DNA from 3 places in the Paenarthrobacter sp. TE4293 genome. Region 1 is predicted to be linked to each of the others. Evidence: riboswitches for the same ligand, from Rfam matches in the RefSeq annotation. Region 1 holds a riboswitch; each other region holds the start of a gene.

Region 1 (2,199 bases):
TTGATCGGGTGGCTTCACCCGACCAGGCGACGGAAGTCCTTCGCGTCCTGTTGCGGCGCGCGCTCGCAGATGACCCGCGCTTGGCCTCGCGCCTGGCGCTGTGGGGACGCCGGCTGGTGGGTGAAGCCCTGACGCAGGCGCAGCGTGTCGGCATGGAGCACCCCCACCTGGGGCCGATCTTGAAAAGCGGCGGGGACGCCCGCGCCGCCGTCAAAAGACTGACGGGCGAGCTGGCCGAACGGCATGCCCGCCGAATGACGGGCCTCGGCCTGACGGCGTGACGGCCTCCGACGTTGAAGAGCGCTTGTTGCTACGCGGCATCCAGCGCCTGCAGCAGCGACTTCGCTGCCGCCGTCGGATCCGTCGCTTCGGTGATGGCCCGGACAACGACGATGCGGCTGGCTCCGGCGGCAACCACGTGCTCCACGTTGCTGAGGTCGATCCCGCCGATGGCAAACCAGGGGATGTGGACGGCGCCACCGGTGGTTTCATCCGCACGCTTCGTGGCTTCTGCGGCGTATGTGACCAGATCAAGTCCGACGGCCTGGCGGCCGGGTTTGGTGGGTGTCGCCCAGACGGGTCCTACACAGAAATAGTCCAACCCTCCTTGGCCCGGTGAGGCTGCGATGGCCGCGTTCACCTGCTCAGGAGTGTGGGTCGAAAGACCGATCCGGGTGGGTTCGGGAAGCAGTGTCCGGGCTACTCCCAAGGGCAGGTCCTTTTGTCCGATGTGGAACACCGGAGCCCCGGAAACACTGGCAATATCGGCGCGGTCGTTGACCGCCCAGAGCCGTCCATGGCGTTGCGCAGCGCCATGGAGGACGGCAAGCAGGTCCAATTCTTCGGCTGCTTCCAAGGTCTTGTCGCGCAGCTGGATGATGTCCACACCGCCCTCGAACGCGGCGTCCACAAAGTCTTCAAAATCGCCTTGCCGTTTCCGCGCATCGGTGCACAGATACAAGCGGGCGGTGGCGAGGGCATCAGTCTGGGTCATGGAACCCAGAGTAGTTCCTCTAAACTGGGCACGTACTGCGGGAGCCGCGACGTTCGTCATATGACTGTCCGGCTGAGAGGGCTTAAGAGCCGACCGCTTGACCTGATCCGGCTAGTACCGGCGTAGGGAAGGAAACGCGCTATGGCAGATCCCCGCCAAACCCCGCTCCAGGCCGACGTGGCCGTCATTGGCGGTGGCGTCATCGGCCTGGGCATCGCCCACGAAGCACGTCGGCTGGGCCGGTCGGTGGTGGTGATCGATCCCGCACCGGCAACCGGCGCCACGTTCGCTGCAGCAGGAATGCTTGCCCCCGTGAGCGAACTGCATTACCAGGAGGAGGACCTCCTGGAACTGATGCTTGAGTCATCCCGCTTGTGGCCGTCCTTTGTTGGGAGCCTGGCCCACGGCGGCGGGGACGCCGGTTACCGTACGACGCCGACACTCGCCGTTGGTGCCGACGCCGCGGACCGCAGGGCGCTGGCAGACCTCCGTGCAGTGCAGCTGGCTGCGGGCCTGGCGGTTGAACCGCTGGCCCTGCGGGCTGCCCGGGAACGCGAACCGCGCCTCAGCCCGCACATCTCGTGCGCTTTCGACATTCCAGCCGACCACCAGGTGGATCCCCGGAGGTTGGCTTCACGCCTCCTGGCAGGGTTGGCAACCCATTCGCCCGGCGGCTCCACCTGGGTTCCGGGGGCCGATGATGGGTTCTCCGTGCGGTCCGCGGCGCTGGGCCTGTTGTGGAACGATGCCCGCGTTTCAGGAGTAGTGCTCGATTCCGGTGGCGTCGTCCACGCCAGGGAAACAGTGGTGGCCAACGGCCTGGGTGCCTCGGGACTGTCCGGGCTGCCGGACGGCCTCAGCCTTCCCGTCAGGCCGGTGTACGGCGACATCCTCCGCCTGCGGGTACCCGGGGACCTCCGCCCATTGGTCACCTCCACCATCCGCGGGATGGTCCGCGGAGTACCCGTCTACATCGTCCCCCGCGATGACGGCACGGTGGTCATCGGGGCCACCCAACGCGAGGACGGACTGTCCGCATCCTCCAACGCCGTCTCAGCCGGGGGCGTGTACCAGTTGCTGCGCGACGCCCAGGTGCTGGTCCCCGCGGTATCGGAACTCGAACTCCTCGAAGCAACGGCCCGCGCCCGCCCCGGGACCCCGGACAACGCCCCGTTGCTTGGACGCGTTGCCGGTTCCACCGGGGA
Region 2 (2,199 bases), 360 kb from region 1:
TATTCCCAGGCCCGCTGCGTCAGTTCGGCGAGCGTGTCCAGCTCGGCAAACTGGGCGGCGTCGTTGGCATCGGCCGTTGCGCCGGGGCGAAGACCATCACCGAGTGAGAAAGCGACGTCGTACCGGGCGAAGATTTCGCAAAGCTCATCAAAGTGCGTGTAGAGGAAGTTTTCCTGGTGGTGGGCAAGGCACCAGCCGGCCATGATCGACCCGCCGCGGGACACAATGCCCGTCACCCGGTTGGCTGTCAGCGGTACGTAGCGCAGCAGCACGCCGGCGTGGATGGTCATGTAGTCAACACCTTGTTCGCATTGTTCGATGACCGTGTCCCGGAAGATGTCCCACGTCAGTTTGTTGGCTTCGCCGTTGACCTTCTCCAAAGCCTGGTAAATGGGGACCGTGCCAATCGGAACGGGGGAGTTGCGGATGATCCACTCCCGCGTGGTGTGGATATCGTCGCCGGTGGACAGGTCCATGACCGTATCGGCGCCCCATTGAGTGGCCCACTGCAGTTTGTCCACTTCCTCCGCGATGGAGCTCGTGACGGCAGAGTTGCCGATGTTGGCGTTGATCTTGACCAGGAAGGCCTTGCCGATGATCATCGGCTCGGATTCGGGGTGGTTGATGTTGTTCGGGATGATGGCCCTGCCTGCTGCGACTTCGCTGCGGACCAACTCAACGTCGCAGTTCTCCCGCAAGGCGACGAACTGCATCTCCGGTGTCACCATGCCCCGCTTGGCGTAGTGCATTTGGGTGACGGTTTTACCTTCGACGGCGCGGCGGGGCACGGGGTGGGCGCCTCTCCACTCCGCCGATGCTTCCCCGCGACGAACCGCGGACTTACCGTCGTCGAGCAGGTTCCGCTCGCGGCCGGAGTAGGCCTCGGTGTCGGCGCGGGCTTCAATCCATGCTGCGCGGAATGGCTCCAGCCCCACCACGGGATCGCTGCCCGGGCCTGCCGTTCGGTACACCTGGAAGGGTTCATTGGCTTTGCCGTCGGGAGAAGGTTCCAAAGCGATCTCTGTGACGGGGACCCGGATCCCGCTGTCCGGGTCCTCGAGGTAGGCCAGCGAATGGGACTTCAGCGATTGCGTCACGGTTCCCGACGTGTTTTCGCCTGTAGCGGGCTGCTTTTGGGCAGGGCTGTGCTGTGTTGTGGTGGTGCTCAAGGATTACTCACTTCCTTCGCCGGCATTACCCGGACAGGTTCAACGGTCGCAGACTGCATCAGTCCGATCTCAGCCCCTGCAGGGGCCCCCGTGTGGTCATGACGAAGCTACCACAGCTCCCATGGGGCTCCCAGTCACATCGACGCGCGGGGCTCCACGGCGTGTGCTGCCGACTAGGCTTTTCCCATGCCGACCATCATCGAATTCACCGGGCCAGTGCTCGTGTCAGGGGACGAAGAGCGCCACGGAATGTGGTCCGTGGATGGCAAGCTGACATTCGTGCCACCCACGAAGGCACCCGATCGTGTCCTGGATGGGTGGGTCCTCCCGGGCTTTGTCGATGCGCACTGCCATATAGGCCTGGGGGAGGGCGGAGCCGTTGATCAGCAGACCACCTTGGCCCAGGCCCGTGCGGACCTCGACGCCGGGACGCTGCTGATCCGGGACGCAGGCTCACCCAGCGACACCCGTTGGGTGCAGCAGCGCACCGACTTGCCCCGCCTGATACGGGCAGGCCGCCACATTGCCAGGAGCCGGCGCTACCTCCGCGGTTTGGGCCACGAAATCGAACCCGAAGAACTCGTAGAGACCGTCCGGAAGGAAGCCCGCGATGGAGACGGTTGGGTAAAACTCGTCGGGGACTGGATCGATCGCGGGGCAGGGGACCTGGCTGCCTCGTTCCCGGCGAAAACCGTCAAGGACGCCATCTCTGCCGCCCACGATGAAGGAGCCCGGGTGACGGCGCATTGTTTTGCCGAAGACACCATCGACGACATGCTCGACGCCGGCATCGACTGCATCGAACACGCCACCGGCCTCCTTCCGCGGCACCTTCCCCGGCTGGTGGAGCAATCCGTGCCCATCGTTCCCACCTTGATCAATATCGCTACGTTCCCGGGTATTGCCTCGCAGGCGGCGCCGAAGTTCCCGGACTATGCCGAACACATGGTGCGGCTCTGGGAGCGGCGGCGCGAGCGCGTTGTGGAGGCTTTCGAAGCTGGTGTGTCCATCTACGCGGGAACGGATGCCG
Region 3 (2,199 bases), on a different contig from region 1:
GAGCACCACCGCCCCCACCCCGAGGCGCAGCAACCCGCTGCCCGGACGGAGCGCAAGCGCCGCCGCGGCAAGGGCGGGGGACAGGCTGTGGCCGACGCTCCTGCGCCGGTCCACACGACGACGCCGGCCCCTGCTGCCTCTCCTGTAGCCAACGAACCGCAGGACCCGGCCAAGCAGGCCAAGGCCGAGGCAACCAGGGCGGCACTTGCCACCATTGCCGCTGCCGCCCACGCCGCCCATCTGCACGATGACGAAGTTCACCGCGCGGAAGAGCAGGCTCACGCAGCTGGGCAGCACCAGGCAGCAGCCGGGTCCGCAGCCCAGGTCGAGACAGAGGATGCGGCCAGTGAAGCCGTTCGTGAGGGCCGGTCGACGCCGGTGCTGCGTTTCGGTGGGGAAGAGGTTGCCCTGCCGGTCGGTGAACACCACGAGGAACCGCCTGCTGCCAAGCCGGCCATGAGCCTGGATCTCCTGGCTGAGGCGTTCTCCCACCTTGGCGCGGCCCCGGAAGCCAAGCCCGAAACGGTGGTCGCACCCAAGGCTGCTGCCGTGCAGGAAACTGCCGTCACGGCGAGGGCTGCCGATGAGGACCCCCAAGGGACTTCAGCGTCGCGGGCCCGCCGTGGTCGTCGCAACCGCAGTGCCAGCCGTGCCCAGGGCGCAGCCAACGAGACCAGCGTCGAGCACCACGAGGTGACCGCTTCGGCTGCCCGTGGGACGGCACACGAGGCCAAAGCCTCTGTGGAGCCTGCCAAGAAGGCGGCGGCCTCCCAGGAGCCCATCATCCTCGGGGTAGGCGTACCGGCCTCGGAGCTCTAGCTCCCAACGCACCTTCAAGGACCCTGCAGAACCAGCCTTTGGCCGGTACTGCAGGGTCCTTTTGCGGTCATATCAGGTCCTCAGTGTGGCGAGGTTCCCGGGTCCCGCAGCTTCCCGGCTACGCTTGAGGACTGACACGGGGTGCCGGGCATTGGGCCAGGCTGAGATCCAGACCCGTTGAACCTGTCCGGTTAGCACCGGCGAAGGGATGTCCCCATGACGTCATTGTCGTATTCTCCTGTGTACCCCTTGATGGCTTCCGGCCGGGAAACGCCCCGCGTACTGAGCATTGCAGGCTCAGACCCGTCCGGCGGGGCTGGAATCCAGGCTGATTTGAAGAGCATCGCCGCGCAGGGCGGTTATGGCATGGCTGCCATCACTGCCCTGACGGCGCAAAACACCCTGGGTGTCAGTGCCGTCCATGTTCCGCCGGTGGAGTTCCTGCGCCGGCAGTTGGATGCCATCAGCACCGATATCGCCATTGATGCCGTCAAGATCGGAATGCTCGGTGACGCAGCGGTCATCGACGAGGTCCGCAGCTGGCTCGAAGCGGTGCGTCCCGCCGTCGTGGTCCTTGACCCGGTGATGATCGCCACCAGTGGCGACCGGCTCCTGCAAGGGTCTGCCGAGGAGGCGCTCCGCTCTCTCCTGCCGTTGGCAGACCTCATCACCCCGAACCTGCCGGAGCTCGCCGTGCTCTTGGGGGAGCCCGAGGCCGCAGACTGGCCTTCAGCGTTGGATCAAGGCAAACGCCTGGCTGCTGAGTGCGGCACCACGGTGCTGGTGAAGGGCGGGCATCTGGCCGGCGCGGAATGCCCGGATGCTTTGGTGAACACCAGCGGGCTTTTGCGCCAGGACGTCATAGAGGTAGCTGGTCCCAGGGTCGAAACGAAGAACAGCCATGGCACGGGATGTTCCTTGTCCTCGGCCTTGGCCACCGTCCAAGCGCGCACCGGTGACTGGGAAGCTTCCTTGCGCATCGTAAAGCCGTGGTTGCTCAAGGCCCTGGTGCACTCCGGCAATCTCGACGTGGGCCAAGGAAACGGACCGGTCCATCACTTCCACCACCAAAGGGTCCTGAGGCCGGGGGATTTCGCTGCAGCCATGTGGAAAGCAGCCACTCCTGAGCTCGAAGCCATCTACAAGCTCAGCTTCATTGAAGGCCTGCAGTCAGGGAGCCTGCCGGAAGCGGCGTTCAGCTATTACCTTGCCCAGGACGCCATCTACCTCAACGGGTATTCCAGGGTCCTGGCCCGGGCAGGTGCCCTTGCCCCGACCGAAGAGGAACAGCTCTTTTGGGCCAAGGCTTCCCAGCAGTGCCTCGAGGTTGAATCGGAATTGCACAGGAACTGGCTGAGCACCCGCGAGGCGTCCCCGGTG

The links. A riboswitch is a leader RNA that binds a small molecule or an ion and turns the genes downstream of it on or off. The one in region 1 is predicted to bind thiamine pyrophosphate.
Region 2: another riboswitch for thiamine pyrophosphate. It lies ahead of thiC (phosphomethylpyrimidine synthase ThiC); the one in region 1 lies ahead of thiO (glycine oxidase ThiO).
Region 3: another riboswitch for thiamine pyrophosphate. It lies ahead of thiD (bifunctional hydroxymethylpyrimidine kinase/phosphomethylpyrimidine kinase); the one in region 1 lies ahead of thiO (glycine oxidase ThiO).

Annotation. Positions count from the first base shown of each region.
Region 1 covers NZ_JBNJRY010000004.1:374,214-376,412, reverse strand. The annotation lists gene QF015_RS10565 (ferritin-like fold-containing protein) at 1-281, shown strand, start outside; gene thiE (thiamine phosphate synthase) at 311-994, opposite strand; TPP riboswitch at 1,022-1,140, shown strand; gene thiO (glycine oxidase ThiO) at 1,136-2,199, shown strand, end outside.
Region 2 covers NZ_JBNJRY010000004.1:18,956-21,154, reverse strand. The annotation lists gene thiC (phosphomethylpyrimidine synthase ThiC) at 1-1,169, opposite strand, end outside; TPP riboswitch at 1,164-1,271, opposite strand; gene QF015_RS08990 (amidohydrolase family protein) at 1,356-2,199, shown strand, end outside.
Region 3 covers NZ_JBNJRY010000001.1:61,822-64,020, forward strand. The annotation lists gene QF015_RS00325 (Rne/Rng family ribonuclease) at 1-819, shown strand, start outside; TPP riboswitch at 947-1,045, shown strand; gene thiD (bifunctional hydroxymethylpyrimidine kinase/phosphomethylpyrimidine kinase) at 1,036-2,199, shown strand, end outside.